DNA from 3 places in the Microbacterium sp. LMI12-1-1.1 genome. Region 3 is predicted to be linked to each of the others. Evidence: predicted binding sites of a transcription regulator. Region 3 holds the regulator's gene; each other region holds the start of a gene.

The links. Region 3 encodes HrcA, which represses chaperone genes, less so after heat shock. Its sites were predicted from a motif close to TTNGCACTCGNNNNNNNCGAGTGCNAA; they were not measured.
Region 1: groES (co-chaperone GroES) is a predicted target of HrcA. The motif match lies at 2,042-2,068, and genes of this name have one in related genera.
Region 2: MRBLMI12_RS05110 (Hsp20/alpha crystallin family protein) is a predicted target of HrcA. The motif match lies at 3,969-3,995, and genes of this name have one in related genera.

The regions. Positions count from the first base shown of each region.
Region 1 covers NZ_JBEGIA010000016.1:798,511-804,536, forward strand. Annotated here, with positions in the region: gene MRBLMI12_RS21620 (heavy metal translocating P-type ATPase) at 1-52, shown strand, start outside; gene MRBLMI12_RS21625 (metal-sensitive transcriptional regulator) at 132-470, shown strand; gene rarD (EamA family transporter RarD) at 473-1,390, opposite strand; gene groES (co-chaperone GroES) at 1,666-1,962, opposite strand; gene MRBLMI12_RS21640 (Hsp70 family protein) at 2,376-4,142, shown strand; gene MRBLMI12_RS21645 (LuxR C-terminal-related transcriptional regulator) at 4,167-6,026, shown strand, end outside.
Region 2 covers NZ_JBEGIA010000001.1:1,043,559-1,049,584, forward strand. Annotated here, with positions in the region: gene MRBLMI12_RS05085 (MarR family winged helix-turn-helix transcriptional regulator) at 1-242, shown strand, start outside; gene MRBLMI12_RS05090 (ABC transporter permease) at 479-1,213, opposite strand; gene MRBLMI12_RS05095 (ABC transporter ATP-binding protein) at 1,210-2,067, opposite strand; gene MRBLMI12_RS05100 (TetR family transcriptional regulator) at 2,132-2,743, opposite strand; gene MRBLMI12_RS05105 (thymidine kinase) at 2,815-3,399, shown strand; gene MRBLMI12_RS05110 (Hsp20/alpha crystallin family protein) at 3,459-3,914, opposite strand; gene MRBLMI12_RS05115 (L-serine ammonia-lyase, iron-sulfur-dependent, subunit alpha) at 4,117-5,718, opposite strand; gene MRBLMI12_RS05120 (hypothetical protein) at 5,936-6,026, shown strand, end outside.
Region 3 covers NZ_JBEGIA010000015.1:392,621-398,646, forward strand. Annotated here, with positions in the region: gene lepA (translation elongation factor 4) at 1-503, shown strand, start outside; gene MRBLMI12_RS15815 (DUF1990 family protein) at 514-1,164, shown strand; gene hemW (radical SAM family heme chaperone HemW) at 1,172-2,389, shown strand; gene hrcA (heat-inducible transcriptional repressor HrcA) at 2,527-3,567, shown strand; gene dnaJ (molecular chaperone DnaJ) at 3,619-4,731, shown strand; gene MRBLMI12_RS15835 (16S rRNA (uracil(1498)-N(3))-methyltransferase) at 4,735-5,469, shown strand; gene MRBLMI12_RS15840 (HIT domain-containing protein) at 5,537-5,884, shown strand; gene MRBLMI12_RS15845 (PhoH family protein) at 5,937-6,026, shown strand, end outside.

The sequences.
Region 1 (6,026 bases), on a different contig from region 3:
TCCCTCGCGGGCGAAAGCGCCCGCTGCTGCGGAGGCGATCGCCGCCTCCTAGCCGAGCTGCGACCTGCTCGCCGATCCTGCCCAGATACTTGATGGACGTTGTTCAGAATGAAGGACTCACAGACATGACGATGGACACGCACGGCGAGACGACCCTCGACCACGCCGCGTCGCCGGAGGGCGACGCCTCGCACCACGGCTACATCACCGACAAGGACAAGTACCTCAATCGCATGAAGCGCATCGAGGGGCAGGCTCGCGGCATCCACAAGATGGTGGAGGACGAGAAGTACTGCATCGACATCCTGACGCAGATCAGCGCCCTGACCTCCGCGCTCGAGGCCGTCGCCGTCGGCCTGCTCGACGACCACCTGCGACACTGCGTGGTGGATGCGGCACGCCTGGGCGGCGAGGCCGCCGACGCCAAGATCACCGAGGCCACGCAGGCCATCGCCCGCCTCGTGCGCTGATCTCAGGCGCCGGCGCGCGAACGCCGGGCGTGCAGAACCGAGTCGACGGTGAGCACCATCAGCGCCACCCACACGAGTGCGAAGCCGATCCAGCGCTCGAGGGGCATCGGCTCGCCGAGCACGAGCCAGCCGATCAGGAACTGCAGGATCGGTGCCACGAACTGCAGCAGCCCGATCGTGGTCAGCGACACGCGGCGGGCGCCCGAGGCGAAGAGCAGCAGCGGCACGGCGGTGATGACGCCCGTCAGGCTCAGCAGCACGGTGTGCTGCCATCCGCTCGACCCCATCGTGAGGCCCTCCGTCGCGCCCACGATCGCCAGCACGACGACCGCGATCGGCGTGAGCCACAGCGTCTCGAGGGTGAGACCGCTCACGGCGTCGACCGAAGGACCCACCTTCTTCTTCACCAGCCCGTAGACACCGAACGACGCCGCGAGCGTGAGCGCGATCCACGGGAAGTCGCCGTAGCCGATGACGATCACGGCCACCGCCGCAGCGGCTATGCCGATCGCCACCCACTGCGTCGCGCGCAGACGCTCGTGCAGCACCAGTACGGCGAGCAGCACGGTCGCGATCGGATTGATGAAGTAGCCGAGGCTGGTCTCGATGACCTGGTCGCTCAGCGCCCCGTAGATGAAGACCTGCCAGTTGACGTAGATCAGGAGACCCGCGACCACGGTGAGCCCCAGCACACGCGGCTGCCGGAAGATCGCCGCCAGCCGCGGCCACGTGCGCGTCACCGTGAGCAGCAGCGCACAGAAGACGAGGGACAGCAGGATGCGCCACGCCACGATCTCCCACGGACCCGTCGGCGCCAGCAGCAGGAAGTACAGCGGCAGGAAACCCCACAGCAGATACGCGCTGAACGCGTAGACGCCGCCCAGCGTGCGCTCGCGCGCCTCGGCGGCGGCATCCGCCACCCGACGGCTGCCGGTCGTCACACCGAGGTCCAGCGCGGTCGAGGGGTCGAGCCCGTCCACGGTGCCACGTTCCGACGGGGACGACTGCTCGCGACTCACCGAGTCAGCCTACGCCCGCCCCGCGCGGTGCCGGCCCGCTGCGCCGGCCCGCGGCATCCCTTCCCTGCCGAGCCTGCACGGAATCCTGCCATGCGGCGCCGCCCGAAGACTCCGGACATGACGAGAGGGCCGGATGCCGAAGCATCCGACCCTCGAGGTCACGCGCAGTGCGGAACTCAGCGAACGACGACTGCCAGGACGTCGCGAGCCGACAGGACGAGGAGCTCGTCACCGCCGAACTTCACCTCGGTGCCGCCGTACTTGCTGTAGATCACGCGGTCGCCGACGGCGACGTCGAGCGGGATGCGGTTGCCGTTGTCGTCGATACGACCCGGGCCCACCGCCACGACCTCGCCCTCCTGGGGCTTCTCCTTGGCGGTGTCGGGGATGACCAGACCGCTGGACGTGGTCTGCTCGGCCTCGACCTGCTTGATGACGATGCGGTCCTCGAGCGGCTTGATGGAAACCGACACGGTCTACCTCTTCTTTCTTGAGACTAAGACTCGTTAGCACTCTGACGTTGAGAGTGCTGATGACAGTCTAGGCAACGGTCTGGCACTCATGCAACGTGAGTGCCAATCGGGACGTCACATCGCGCGCGTCGCAGACACCTGGCGGAAACACAACTGTTACATGCCCTTGAGGCTTTGTCGGGCTCCGGCGTATCATCACAGCAGCGGCTCACTCTCTGGGGAGTGAGAACGCTGCGAGTTCGGGGGAGCTCGCACACGATGTGGGGGCATGCTTCAACATGGCTGAGCGGTATTTCCTGGCTGTGGATCTTGGGACCAGCAGGCTGGGGGCAGCGACAGCGCGCGTCGCTTCGGACGGCAGCATCACGGCTGCGGCGTTTCCACTCGGGCGACGCGCGGACAGCGTCGCGACGGTGGTCTTCGTCGCCGAGGATGGTGATCTCCTCTTCGGGGATGCGGCGGAACGCCGCGGCGTCACCGCGCCCGAGCGACTGATCCGCGAGTTCAAACGCAGCATCGGCGACGACGTGCCGCTGGTCGTGGGCGACCAGTCGATCCCGGCCGAGCAGCTGTACGCGCAGACCGTGGCGGGCGTCATCGACGCGGTGACCGAACGCGAGGGTGGCGCGCCGGCAGGTGTCATCGTCACGCATCCTGCCATGTGGGGTCCGCACCGTGTGGGAACGATCAGCTCGGCGCTCGCCGCGCTCGGCATCCGCGACGTGGAGTTCATCACCGAGCCCGAGGCTGCGGCGCGGCACTACGAGGCGTCGCGCGTGCTCGAGCCCGGAGAGACCCTCGCCGTCTACGACCTGGGCGGCGGCACGTTCGACTGCGTGCTGCTGCGCAAGACCGAGACCTCGTTCGAGCTCGTCGGAGAGCCGATGGGACTCGACAATCTCGGTGGCGCCGACTTCGACGACGCCGTCGTGCGCCACGTGCTGCGCTCCGCGGAGGTCTCGCCCGAGGCGCTGGACGACTCGTCCGCCGACGCGCGGGTCGCGCTGTCGCAGCTTCGTCGCGAATGCGTCGACGCCAAAGAGGCGCTGTCGTTCGACTCCGACGTCGTCATCCCAGTCCTGCTGCAGGCCGGCCGCTCGAGCGTGCGGCTGACGCGCGCCGAGTTCGAGGACATGATCGATCCGTACGTCACACAGACGGTCGACGTGCTCGAGGATGCGCTCGAAGCGGCAGAGGTCGACCCCGAGCAGCTCGAGTCGGTGCTGCTCATCGGCGGATCATCGCGGATCCCGCTGGTCACGCAACGGATCTCAGAGCATCTGGACCGCCCGACCGCGATCGACGCGGATCCGAAGGCGTCCATCGCGCTCGGCGCGGCCCACACGGCGCTCATCCGCGCGATGGATCGCGAGATCGCCGCTCCGGGCGAACTCGTCGTCTTCGAAGGCGCCTCGGCCGGCGGGCTGGAGCTCCTCGTGCCGGCCGGCGTTGCGCTCGCGGCACCGGTCGCCCCCGTCGCGGCATCGTCGGCTCACGGCGCGCGCCACTACATCGCCATCTCTGCCGCGGCGGCCTTGGTCGCCGCCGCGATCGTCTTCGGCAGCACCATGACGCTCGGCAACGGCAGCGGCACCTTCCTGTCACTGTCGGGCTGGGAGCAGGTTCCCGCACCCGCCGACGCCGACGCCGAGGCCGAGGCCGCCGCGCAGGTGGAGCCCGCCGGTGACACGAACGCCCCCGAGACGGCGACGGCGCCCGAGCCGGACAAGGGGTCGGGCGGCACGGCGAATCCGAAGGCCGGGAAGCCGACCCCCCGGAGCGACGCTCCCGTCTCGAAGGCGGGGCCGAACAAGTCGACCACCACCACGACGACCACGACGAAGGAAGGCACGTCCACGAAGCCGGCCGCCGGATCGTCGGGCACCACGCCGACGTCGAGCGGCGACGACACGCCGGGCCAGACGACGCAGCCGCAACCCGAACCGACCACCCAGCCGGAGCCCGAGCCGACGACGCAGCCGGAACCGGAACCGACCACCCAGCCGGACCCGGCGCCGGAGCCGGAGCCCGAACCCGAGCCGGAGCCGGAGCCCACGACTCCCCCGGCCGACCCCGAGCCGGAGCCCACGACCCCACCGGCCGACCCCGAGCCGGAGCCGGTCCCCGCTGATCTGCAGCCGGCCCCTGAGACCTCACCCGCTCCCGAGATCGTCCCCTGACGCCGGGATCGCCTGGGGAATCACATGTCAACGCCGACAGCCGCACTGGCTACGTTCTTCGACGCCGCCGACTTCACAGGATCGCGACACGCGCATCCTCTCATCGACGCTCTCACCACACAGGACACGCCGCCTCGCATGCTCATCTCGGGCAACGCCGGATCGGGCAAGTCGACGATCCTGCGCGGCGCGCAGCGATTCCTCACCCGCAACCGTGTGCCGCTGCACCTGCTCGGGCCCGACACCGACGTGACGGGCGTTCCCGCCGCCAGCGTGCTGCTCGTCGACGATCTGCATCTGCTGCCGCCGGCGCAGATCGAGGGCCTCATCGCGCGGGCCGCGGATCCGGACACCGCGCTCGTCGTGACGAGCAGGCCGTGGCCGAGCTCCCACGAGCTGGCGAGCATCGCACGACACCTGGAGCGCAGCCGCCCGGCGGTCGTCCTCGGACATGTGACGCGCTCGGACGTCCTGGACTACCTCGCGGGAACCGGCCGCGACATCCCGGCGCCGTGCCTGGATCACATCCTCGAGATCACCGGCGGCGTCTCATGGCTCGTGTCGGCGGCGCTGTCGGCACACGACGAGAGGGACTGCGCCGACGACATCGACCACTCAGCGCTCGGTCGCGTGCTCGAGCAGAGCGTCGCACACCGCCTCGGGGTGGTCGACACGGACGTGAGGCGAGCGGTCGAAGCGGTCAGCGTGGCGGCGGCGGAGGCGAATCCGCTCGACTCCGAGCTGCGGGGCGACTCGGACGGGATCCTCGTCCAGGCATACGCCGACGGCCTGCTCCTGCGCAACGGACGTCCGGTGCCCGTCGTGCGCGCCGCCGTCCGCGCAACCCTTCCCACGCGCCGGCTCGTCGAACTGCTGACGACCCACCCCGGGGGTGTCGACCCGGCTGCCCCGCACGGAACCGACTGGCTGTCGGACGTGTCCGACCCTCGTCTGGTGGCTGCACTCGTCGAACGCGGGGACCAGTTGCTCGACGCGGATCCGGTGCGCGCCGGCAGCTTCTACCGCGCCGCCGCCGAGGCGGGGACATCGTCCGCCGACCTGCATGCGAAGCGGGCGCAGGTGGCCTGGGCGACCGGAGACGTCGACGGCGCCGCGCACCTCATCGATGAGGCCATGGCGTCCGGCGAGCGCGACGCCGCGGTGGACGCCCGGCTCGCCGATGTCGCCGCGGCGACCTGGTCGATGCGGGGGATGCTGCAGACCGGGTGCACCGTCTACGACGTGCTCCCTCCCGCGTCGGCCGAGGCATCCGCTCGCGAGTACATCACCCGGATCGGCGTCGGGGATCCTCGCGCGCAGGATGACGAGGGCAAGACGGCGACGGCCGCGCTCGCGGCGCCCTCGACCCTCACCGTTGCGATGAAGCTCGTCCATCGAGGTCTGCGTGCATCGCTGCGGGCAGACCAGGCCGACACCGCGCTCGCCGACCTCGTTCGCGGATCCCACCTGTACACCGCGTCCCGGTCCTCGGCACCCATGCCGGAGCTTCCCGCCGTGATCGCCGCGGTCGCCGCGATCAGCTCCGGCGACCTCTCGACGGCGCGATCCGTCATCGACGCGGCCATCGAGGGTCACACGGGAACACCGTGGATGCTCTCCCGGCTGCTGCTGTGGCGCGCGTGGATCGCACTCGGTCTCGCCCAGGGCGGGAAGGCGCGCGAGGACCTCGAGGCCGCTCTCGCCCTCGCACCGACGCCGGTGCCGCGGGACGACCTGCTGGCGCACGCCATCCGCGTCGGCCTCGCGCGACGGTACGAGGATGCCGCAGGCCTCGCCGAAGCTTGGGAGTCCGGGCGCGACAGCCTGCTGGACGCCGACGTCGACCTCTACACTCTGCTGCCGGTCGCGGAACTCGTGACCGCC
Region 2 (6,026 bases), on a different contig from region 3:
CCAGCGTCTCGCGGCTCGTCGACCGCATGGTGGCGCGCGGACTGCTCACGAAGTGCGCCGATCCCGACGACGGGCGCGGGGCGCTCGTCCACGCGACGGATGCCGGTGCGTCGCTGTTCCGCCGCATCGCGAGCGCGCACGGCAAGGCCATCGCCGAGCGGATGTCGCTGCTCTCGGACGCCGAGCTCAGCCAGCTGCGCGACCTCACCGCCAAGCTGCGCAAGACCCAGCCCAGCTGCTGACTCCCGGCTCGGTCGTTGAGCGATCGCAGCGAGTCGAAACGCCCCGGCCGGCGTCGCACGTCGGCCCACTGCGTTTCGTCTCGCTCGTTCCTCGCTCGCTCAACGACCGGGCTCCCAGCTCGGTCGTTGAGCGAGCGCAGCGAGTCGAAACGCCCCGGCCGGCGTCGCACGTCGGCCCACTGCGTTTCGTCTCGCTCGTTCCTCGCTCGCTCAACGACAGGTGGTATCCGGCTGCCTCACGGGGTGCGGCGCCGGAGCGTGAGGGAGGCGAGGATCAGCGCTCCCACCGCGAATGCCACCACGACCAGAAGCGGACCGAACACGTCCCAGCCCTCGTCGCCGGCCGTCACGGCGTTGATCGTGTCGATGGCGTAGCTCAAAGGCAGCACCTTCGAGATCTGGTAGAGCGCCTCGGGCATGTCCTCGCGCGGCATGAACAGGCCGCCGAGGATGATCTGCGGGAACACGATCAGCGGCATGAACTGCACGGCCTGGAACTCGGTGCGGGCGAACGCACTGGCGAGCAGCCCGAGCGCGCTGCCGAGGATCGCGTCGACGACGGCCACCAGTCCCAGCTGCCACAGCGGTCCGTCGACGTCGAGGCCGCACACCCACACGGCGAAGGTGACGGTGATGACCGCCTGCAGCGTCGCCATCAGCCCGAACGCGAGGCCGTATCCGACGATGAAGTCGGCCTTGGCGATCGGGGTGGTCATCAGGCGCTCGAGGGTTCCCGACCGGCGCTCGCGGAGCGTCGTGATCGAGGTGATGAGGAACATCACGATGAACGGGAACAGCGCCAGGATCGGTCCGCCGAACTGGTCGAACACGCCCTCCTGGTCGCTGAACAGCCAGGCGAACAAGCCGACGAGCAGGCTCGGTGCGACGAGCATGAGCGCGATCGACCGCGGGTCATGGCTGAGCTGGCGGAGCACCCGCCCGGCGGTCGCGAGGGTGAGCACGCCGTTCACGATGCCCGCCCGTCGTCCGTGGGATTCGTCTGCGACTCGTGCGGGTGCCCTTCTCGAAGCTCGCGGCGCGTGAGCGGGTGCGGTTCGATGGGCGAATCGCCCGCGCGCGGCCCCTGAGCTTGCGCCTGCCGGACGGCGTCGCGTTCGATCAGCGTGAGGAAGGCGGCATCCGGATCCGTCGTTCCGGTATCGGCGAGCAGGCCGTCCGGCGTCGTGTCGGCGATGATCCGCCCCGCCCGCATCAGCACGAGGCGGTCGCACCGCACCGCCTCGTCCATCACGTGGCTCGAGACGACGAGCGTCGCCCCGGCGTCGGCCAGACCACGGAAGAGGTCCCACAGCTCGGCCCGGAGCAGCGGATCGAGGCCCACCGTGGGCTCGTCGAGCACTAGCAGCTCGGGATCGCCGAGCATCGCCACCGCGAGCGAGACGCGACTCTCCTGCCCGCCGCTGAGCGAGTCGATCGTCTGGTCGCGCTGGTCGGCGAGGCCGACCTGCTCGATCACCCGATCGACATCGCGACCGGGCGCTCCGACCAGCCGGGCGAAATAGCGGAGGTTCTGCCGGATGGTGAGGTCGCCGTACACCGACGCCGCCTGCGTATCGTACGCCACCCGCCGTCGCAGTGCGCGTGATCCGCCCGGCTCGCCCAGCACGGTGACCGAGCCGCCGGCGATCTTCTGCACGCCCACGATCGAGCGCATGAGCGTCGTCTTGCCGCACCCCGACGGACCCATCAAGCCGGTGATCTGGCCGCGTGGGATGTCGAGATCGAGAGACGTGAAGACCTCGGTCTTGCCGCGTCGGACGTGCAGATCGCGCACGCTGACGGCATCCGTCCTCAGGCTATTCATCACGTGATGAATAATGGGCCCGCCGTGCCCCCGGGTCAAGGGGTCCGGCGGTGACTCCCTGGCGTCACGAGCCGTAGAGGTAGCCCTGCACCGTGGGCCCCACGCGCCGGATCAGTTCGTCGACGGATGCCTCTCCCAGCGCCGGCAGTCGCAGGACGTAGCGGGCGATCAGCAGACCCGCGACCTGCGAGGCCACGAGCGCCGCTCGCAGCTCGGCGTCTTCGACGTCGAGCGCCCGGACGATGCGCGAGAGCAGCTCGCGCGAGATGAACCCCGCCAAGAGGGGCGTCGTGAGCTTGTTTCCGATGGTCGTGCGCAGGAGGGCCACGCCGCGACGGCGCACATCGGCGTCCTCCCAGGTCTCCAGCAGGTACCGCACGATGCGCTCGCCCACCTCGTCGCGGGGCCCTGCGAGGATCTCGGGGATGGCGAGGTCGGGCCGCATCGGCGCGCCCACCGTCTCGCCGAAGAGATCGGCCTTGGTGCCGAAGTAGTGGTGCACGAGGGCCGAGTCGACGCCGGCCCTGCCGGCGATGCCGCGCATCGTCGCGCCGTCGTACCCGAGTTCGCCGAACTCGTCCATGGCAGCGGCGAGGATCCGCTCGCGCGCGTCGGACTGCCCGGCGCGCGGGCGGCCGCGACGTCGCTTCGGCGCCGGCACGACGTACTCCACCACGGGGTCAGCCTACGTCGGCAGTCGACTGGCGGCCACGTGATCCGATTCCGGTCGGACGTAGTCTGGGCGCCATGCACACGCGCACTCAGGCGAGGCTGCAGGTCGTCGCAGGTCCCATGTTCGCCGGCAAGTCCGAGGAGCTCATGCGTCGCGTCCGCCGCGCCCGCATCGCCGGCCTGTCGGTCGATGTCGTGAGCCACGCCCTCGACGATCGTCGCGGCGAGGGGCAGGTCAGCTCCCACTCCGGGCTCAGCGTGCCGTCACGCTCGGTGCCCGACGTCGAAGCGCTCGTCGCCTCGGTCGAGGGCCGCGCGCTCGACATGGTCGCGATCGACGAGGCGCAGTTCTTCGGGCCGGACCTCATCGACGCCGTGAATGCGCTGGTGACGGAAGGCGTCGACGTCGTCGTCTCGGGCCTCTGCGTCACCTTCGACGGCCGGCCGTTCGAGCCGCTGCCGGCGCTCATGGCGATCGCCGAGGACGTCCTGAAGCTCACGGCGGTGTGCGCGGTGTGCGGTGAGGACGCGGCGTTCCATCAGCGACTGTCGGCCGGCGGCGCCGGCGATCCGCTCACTCCGACGAGCGACCAGGTGGGAGGCATCGAGTCGTACCAGGCGCGATGCCGCCGCCACTTCACGGGCGCGGCGCGAACGTAGGCGCCGGGAACGACGGATGCCTCGTCCCGGCCGGGACGAGGCATCCACTGTCAGAGCGCTTACTGCTCGATCGGCTGCGGCGCGTCGTTGGACTCGTGCGCCTGGATCGTCGGCGTGCCACCCTCGGACGTCACCTCGATCTTGCGCGGCTTGGCCTTCTCGCTCACCGGGATCGTCACGCTCAGCACGCCGTTGTCATAGCTGGCCGAGATGCGCTCGGTGTCGATGCCCTGGCCGAGGTTGAGCTGGCGCAGGAAGCTCGCCGCCTCGCGCTCGCGGGTGATCCACTTGACGTCGTCGCCGCTGGTGAGCGTGCGCTCGGCGCGGATCGTCAGCAGCTGGCCGTCGACATCGATGTCGACCGAGCCCGGGTCGATGCCCGGCAGGTCGGCGGTCAGGACGTAGTGGTCGCCGTCGCGGTAGAGGTCCATCGGCATGCGGCGCGGACCGCGGCGCGTGTCGAAGAGACTCGACGCAAGACGGTCGAGGTCACGGAACGGGTCGTAGGTTGCCATGGGAATCTCCTCTCTGTCCAGAAGTTGAGCCCACTTGGCTCAACTACGTTCAGATTAGCACTCTCACCATGCGAGTGCTAGATGGGTCCGCGTTCGCCGTGAACGAACACGGGCGCGGTTCGTCTCTGCGTTTCGACTCGCAAGCTCGCTCAACGACCGGTCGTTGAGCGAGCGAAGCGAGACGAAACGCCCAGACAGTTCGTCAGCACTCGATGACGTTGACCGCGAGGCCGCCCTCGCTCGTCTCCTTGTACTTGTGCGACATGTCGATGCCCGTCTGCCGCATGGTCTCGACGACGGCGTCGAGCGAGACGTAGTGCGAGCCGTCACCGCGCAGCGCGAGACGCGCCGCCGTCACGGCCGTCGACGCGGCGATGGCGTTGCGCTCGATGCAGGGGATCTGCACGAGACCGCCGACAGGGTCGCACGTCAGACCGAGGTGGTGCTCCATCGCGATCTCGGCCGCGTTCTCGATCTGCCGGTTGGTTCCACCCATGACGGCCGTCAGCCCACCGGCCGCCATCGCGCAGGCCGATCCCACCTCGGCCTGACAGCCGCCCTCGGCACCCGAGATCGAGGCGTTGGCCTTGAACAGCGAACCCAGCGCGGTGGCGGTGAGGAGGAACCGACGGATGCCGCGGCGACGGTTCGCCTCAGCCCTCTGCTCCTCGCTCCACTGCGCCGGCTCGGGAGAGCCAGGGGCCTGGCCGGGATACCCGAGCAGGGCGCTGCCCACGAGCTCGCCGTACGGGGTGACCGCGTTGCCCGCGCCGAGCCCGGAATCGGCGAGGAAGCGCCACCAGTACATCGCCACCGCGGGCACGATGCCGGCGGCGCCGTTCGTGGGCGCCGTGACGACCCTTCCGCCCGCCGCGTTCTCTTCGTTGACGGCGAGCGCGAAGGCGCCCAGCCACTCCCCCGGCAGCTCACGACGGCCGTCGGCCTCGGCAGCCTCGAGCTGCTCGCGGATCGACGCCGCACGTCGCTTGACACCCAGCATCCCCGGCAGCACGCCGCCGGTTCCGAGGCCCGCCTCGACGCAGGCGGCCATCGCATCCCAGATGGCATCCAGGCCCGCGGCGATCTCCTCGTCGGGTCGCCGGGCCTCCTCGTTGAGGCGTGCCGCCTCGGCGATCGTGATGCCGCGCTCATCGCACAGCGCCAGCAGCTCCTCGGCGCTCGCGAAGTCCAGGGGGAACACGCCCGCACCCGAGCCCGCGGGCCCCGCGCTCGTCGGCGGATCGCCCTCACGACGGATGAACCCGCCGCCGACGGAGTAGTAGGTCTCGCGGACGAGGAGTCCGGCATCCGTGGCGGGAGCGACAGCCGTCACCGACGACGATCCGGTCTCGCGCACGCCCGCCGCGGCCACCGCGCGCGCCGGCCCGTCGTCGGCCGAGGTCCACGCTTCGAGCGTCATGGCATTCGGGTGACCGGGCAGCCGCGTGCGCGGTGCGAACACGACGTCGCCGCGTTCGAAGCGCACGGGCTGGATGCCGGCGAGCTCGAGCGGCTGCCCGTCGGGCCAGGCGCCCCACGCCGAGCGCACGGCATCCGGATCCACCGTCTCGGGTTCGAGTCCCCGCAGCCCGGCGACGACCGCGTCGGGTGTCCCGTGGCCGATGCCGGTCGCACCGAGCGAGCCGTACAGCGTGCAGGTCACCCGGCCGACCTGCGGCAGCACGCCGGCCTCGCGCAGGCGGACGACGAAGTCATGGGCGGCCCGCATGGGGCCGACCGTGTGGGAGCTCGAGGGTCCTACGCCGATGGAGAACAGCTCGAACGCCGAGACATAGGCGCTCATCGCCACCAGGCTAACGCCGCAGTCGATGCGAACTGCACGCCGTTACCGAGTCGTGAGAGGCAGGATGCCTCGACTCGGGCGGCCAGCGCATGCAGTGTGATGACTGCCGTGCGACGCCGACGGCGCACCGTTGCCTCTGGTGAATCGTGCGGCGTTGCGATAGGCAGGTACCAGCCCCGCGCGCACGCGACGGAGGCGGTTCGAGAGAGGGTCCGCGATGCTCTTCGTCCTTTACCTCATCCTGCTCCTGGGCGGCATGTACCTGGTCGGCTCGGCCTTCGCGGCCCCGTTCCTGCCGGCGCTGGTGT
Region 3 (6,026 bases):
AGGAGCGCGTCGAGCTGCGCTACAACATGCCGCTCGGCGAGATCGTGTTCGACTTCTTCGACCAGCTGAAGTCCCGGACGCAGGGCTATGCGAGCCTCGACTACGAGCCCGCGGGCAGCCAGGAGGCCGACCTGGTGAAGGTCGACATCCTGCTGCAGGGCGACAAGGTCGACGCGTTCAGCTCGATCGTCCACCGCGAGAAGGCCTACGCCTACGGCACGATGATGACCGAGCGCCTGCGCAAGCTGATCCCGCGCCAGCAGTTCGAGGTGCCCATCCAGGCGGCCATCGGCGCGCGCATCATCGCCCGCGAGAACATCCGCGCCATGCGCAAGGACGTCCTCGCCAAGTGCTACGGCGGCGACATCACGCGCAAGCGCAAGCTCCTCGAGAAGCAGAAGGAGGGCAAGAAGCGCATGAAGATGGTCGGTCGCGTCGAGGTCCCCCAGGAGGCGTTCATCGCCGCGCTCTCGGGTGACGTCGAGGGAAAGGGCGCCAAGTAGGCTGGTCTGCATGCGTCGAGGAACCTTCCGTGACGACACCGTCGACTACGCCGCCGTCGGGGCGACGCAGGCGCCGGATCTGATGCACTACCCGCCGGAGCGCAGCCTCCCGGCGGAGCAGTCGTGGCGCATCGGCAGCGGGGAAGCCAGATTCCGTGCCGCCGGCGAAGCGCTGCTGTCGTGGACCGCCCAGCGCGGCGCAGGCCTCGAGCTGAGCGACGTGCGCCCCGCATCGGGCCCGATGTACTCGGGCGTCAGCTTCGATGCCGAGGGCACGCCGGTCGCGCCCAGCCGCTCGGAGGCTGAGCAGCGCTTCGACGCGGACGGCACGCCGTACGTCAGCGCGGGCACGACCATCCGCGTCGACGGACGCGTCAAGGGCCTGCGCGCCGACGCCGAGCTCCGTGTCATCTTCGCCGTGGAGGAGCCCCGTCGCGTCGGCTTCGCGCTCGGCACGGTGAGCGACTCGGTCGTCAGCGGCGAAGAGTCGTTCATGCTCGACTGGTACGACAACGACGAGGTGTGGTTCACGGTGCGGGCGTTCGATGCGCCGCGCGCGGTCCTCTATCGCGTGCTGCCCGGGCTCACCAAGCGCCGTCGGCGCGAGCTGTTCTCGCGGTACCTGCGCGCCATCTCACCGCTCTACACGACCCCCGCGTGAGCCGCTGATGGGCTCCGCTCTTCCGCTCGGCGAGCCTGTTCCCGCGGACGGCTCGCTCCCGTCGGGCATCCGCATCGATCCCGCGACCGATTTCGGCGTGTACCTGCACGTGCCCTTCTGCCGCGTCCGCTGCGGCTACTGCGACTTCAACACGTACACGGCGTCCGAGCTGCGGGGCGCGCGCCAGGACCAGTACGCCGACACGCTCCTGACCGAGATAGCGCTGGCCGCGCCGGTGCTCGAGCGCGCGGGCGGAAACCGCCCGGCCACGACGGTGTTCTTCGGCGGCGGCACGCCGACGCTGCTGCCCCCGGGCGATCTCGCTCGCATGCTCGGCGGCGTCCGCGACACCTTCGGCATCGTCGAGGGCGCCGAGGTGACGGTCGAGGCCAACCCCGACACCGTCTCGCCGGCGGTCGCGGCCGAGCTGGCGGCATCCGGCGTCACCCGGCTCTCGATCGGCATGCAGTCCGCCGTTCCGCACGTTCTCGCGGCGCTGGATCGCACGCACGACCCCGAGAACGTCCGCACCGCCGTCGCGGCCGCCCGAGACGCCGGTCTCGACGTCAGCGTCGACCTCATCTACGGCGCTCCCGGTGAGTCGCTCGCGGACTGGCACTCGTCGCTCGAGGCCGCCATCGCGCTGGAGCCCGACCACATCTCGGCCTATGCCCTGATCATCGAGGACGGCACCAAGCTCGCGCGCCAGATCCGCCGCGGCGAGGTCGCCGCGCCCGACGACGATCTGCAGGCCGACATGTACGAGCTCGCCGACGACCTGCTCGCGGGCGCGGGGTTCGACTGGTACGAGGTGTCGAACTGGGCCCGCGACGCCGCGCACCGATCTCGGCACAACCTCGCGTACTGGGTGGGATCGGACTGGTGGGGCTTCGGACCCGGGGCCCACAGCCACATCGGGGGAGTGCGGTTCTGGAACGTGAAGCACCCCGCGGCGTACGCGCAGCGGCTGGCCGCGGGCGAGTCGCCCGCCGCCGGACGTGAGACCCCGGATGCCGATGCCCGAGCGCTCGAGAGCGTGCTGCTGCGCACACGGGTCCGGGAAGGGCTCCCGGTCGGCGAACTGCAGGGCGAGGGGCGACACGCGGTCGCCGCGCTCATCGCGGACGGCCTCATCGATGGTCCGACGGCGTTGCGCGGGCGCGTGGTGCTGACGCGACGGGGACGCCTGCTGGCGGACGCCGTCGTGCGCGCGCTGACCGAGTGACCACGCGCGGCGCCCCGCCGCGGCTTCGCCGGGCGCGGCGTCGTTCGGCGATCCTGACGGGGTCATCGGATAGAATTGGCACTCCAGTCATGCGAGTGCCAGACGCCCTGGTGCCGACAGCAGCGTGAGGAGGCGGAATGGTCAGCGAGCGAGGTCTGCAGGTACTGCGGGCGATCGTCCAGGACTACGTCGACACGCGTGAGCCGGTCGGCAGCAAGACGATCGTCGAGCGGCATGCGTTCGGCGTATCCGCGGCGACGATCCGCAACGACATGGCTCTGCTGGAAGACGAGGAGCTCATCGTCGCGCCCCACACGTCGTCGGGACGCGTGCCGACCGACAAGGGCTACCGCGTCTTCGTGGACCACCTCGCCGAGATCCGCCCGCTCTCGTCGGCGCAGCGCTCGGCCATCGCGTCCTTCCTGGACGGCTCCGGCGATCTCGACGACGTGCTCGTGCGCACCGTGCGCGCCCTCACGCAGCTCACCGGTCAGGTCGCGATCGTCCAGTACCCGTCGTTCGCCCGCGCCAACGTCACGCACGTCGAGCTGGTCCAGCTGGGCGCGGGACGGATGCTGGTGATCGTCGTCACCGACACCGGCCGCGTGTCGCAGCGGCTGACCTTCGTCGGAGAGGACTTCGACGACACCGACCTCGCGCACATCCGCGCCCGCCTCGGCACGCTGCTGGTCGGCCGGCCCGTCCGCGAGGGGCTCCAGCGCATCGCCGAGCGGCTCGAGGTGCCGGATGCGCAGGCACCCGCGCACGAGCGAGCGACGGACGAGATCATCCGCGCGGTCGCCGAAGAGCTCGAGGAGTTCCGCCAGGACAGGCTCGTGATGGCCGGCAGCGCGAACCTCGCGCGGAGCGAATCCGATTTCCGCGGCAGCATCTACCCCCTCCTCGAGGCGATCGAGGAGCAGGTGACCCTGCTGCGGCTGATGGGCGAGATGGTGGCCGACGAGCAGGGTCTCGCCGCGAGCATCGGCCGCGAGAACGAGGCGTTCGGCCTGGCCGAGGCCTCCGTCGTGGCCAGCGACTACGACGCGACGGGATCCCTCGCCCGCGTCGGTGTGCTCGGCCCGACGCGCATGGACTACCCCACGAACCTCGCGACGGTCCGTGCCGTCGCGCGCTACCTCACGCGGATGCTCGAGCAGGACGACAACTCCCGCTGACGCTGACGCGCATCATCGATTCCGCGGCGGCGCCGCGGCAGGAAGGCGAAAGTGGCTGACCACTACGAGGTCCTCGGCGTCGCACGCGACGCCACCACCGACGAGATCAAGAAGGCGTATCGCAAGCTGGCCCGACAGCTGCACCCGGATGTGAACCCCGGCGAGGACGCGTCCGAGCGGTTCAAGCTCGTGACGCACGCGTACGACGTGCTGAGCGACCCCGATCAGCGGGCCCGGTACGACATGGGCGGGAGCGAGTCGCCTTTCGGCGGCGCCGGCGGCTTCGGCGGCTTCAACGACATCTTCGAGACCTTCTTCGGCGCGGCCGGCGGCTCGCGTGGCGGGCGCCCGCGATCGCGGCGTGAGCGCGGGCAGGACGCCCTCGTACGTGTGACGCTCGAGCTCGGCGACGTCGTGTTCGGCACGCACCGCGACATCGAGGTGGACACCGCGGTGCTCTGCGAGACCTGTCAGGGATCGTGCTGCCAGCCGGGGACGAGCCCCGTCACGTGCGACATCTGCCACGGCACCGGAAACGTGCAGCGGCAGGTGCGGAGCCTTCTCGGCAACGTCGTCACGACGCAGCCCTGCAACGTGTGCCAGGGTTACGGCACCACGATTCCCTACCCCTGCGCGACCTGCCAGGGTCAGGGCCGCGTGCGCGCGCGCCGCACGGTGTCGCTCGACATCCCCGCCGGCGTCGAGACCGGCCTGCGGCTCCAGCTTCCCGGCTCGGGCGAGGTCGGCCCCGCCGGCGGCCCGAACGGCGACCTCTACATCGAGGTCACCGTCTCGCCCCACGAGGTCTTCAGCCGCGACGGCGACGACCTGCTCGCCACGCTCGAGGTGTCCATGCCCGACGCGATCCTGGGCACCACGACGACGATCGAGTCGCTCGACGGTGCGGTGGACCTCGAGGTGCGGCCGGGGGTGCAGGCCGGCGACATCCTGACGATCAAGGGTCGCGGCATCACCCCGCTGCGCGGCTCGCAGCGCGGAGACCTGAGGGTGGGCGTGCATGTCGTGACGCCCACGCGCCTGGACCACAAGGAGCGAGCCCTCATCGAGGAGTTCGCCAAGCGGACCAAGGCGCCCGCCCCGCGGCTCTCGGAGTTCCACCAGGGTCTGTTCGCCAAGCTGCGCGACCGGTTCCGGAACGCCTGACCGGTGGCCCTCCACTTCCTCCTCGACGGGCCGGCGGGTGCGCCGGGCGACGCGGTGAGCCTCACCGGGGCCGAGGCGCACCACGCCTCCAGCGTGCGGCGGGTGCGCGTCGGCGAAGAGGTGACACTCGGCGACGGCCGCGGCGCCTGGCTCACCGGCGTCGTCGAATCGGTGGCACCTCGCGAGGTCGTGGTGCGCATCCGCGAGCGGGCGGATGCCGCGCAGCCGAGTCCCCGCGTGGTGCTCGTGCAGGCGCTGGCCAAGGGCGACCGCGACGAACTGGCGGTCCAGGCGGCGACCGAGCTCGGGGTCGACGAGATCGTCCCGTGGCAGGCCGCACGAAGCGTCTCGCGGTGGGACCTGGCGAAGGCGGCGAAGGGCCGTGCGCGCTGGGCGACGATCGTGCGCGAGGCTGCGAAGCAGGCCCATCGTGCCTGGGTCCCCGAGGTGGCGGAGCTCACCACGACCGCGGGGCTCGTGCGCCGGGCCGCGGCATCCCGCATGCTCGTGCTCGAGCCGACCGCGTCCGAGCCGCTCAGCGCCCTCGCGATGGAGTCCGGCGACGAGCGCGACGTCGTGCTCGTGGTCGGCCCGGAGGGCGGGATCGCACCCGACGAGCTCGATGCCTTCGCCGACGCCGGAGCGCGCCTGGTCCGGCTCGGCGACACCGTGCTGCGCACATCGACGGCCGGCCCGGCGGCCCTTGCGGTCGTCAGCACCGCGCTCGCACGCTGGTGAGTGGTATCGACAGTCCCATCGACCGCTCCGCGAGCCCGTCGAACGGCCCCGTCGCTAGACTTGCGGCATGAGCGAGCCGTCGATCTTCACGCGCATCCGCAACGGAGAGATCCCGTCCGAGATCATCGCAGAGACCGAGAATGCGTTCGCGATCCGCGACATCGCGCCGCAGGCGCCCCTGCACCTGCTGGTGATCACCAAGACCGAGGAGTACCGGAACGTCGTCGAGCTCGCCGCCGGCGATCCCGAGCTGATGGCAGAGCTCGTCGGCCTGGCGAACACCCTCGCCGCGGAGCATTCGGACGGGGACTTCCGCCTCGTGTTCAACACCGGCCCGAACGCGGGCCAGACCATCTTCCACGTGCACGCCCATGTGCTCGCGGGAGGCCTCGAAGAGAAGAGTGTCGGTGCCTGATCAAGACGGTCATGAGACCGTGAGCGACCGCGTCTACGCGGATGGGGTCGCGATGGTGCAGCTGCTGGGTCCCCAGGATCGCCTGCTGCGGGTCGTCGAACGGGAGCACCCCGGTGTCGACGTGCATGTGCGCGGCAACGAG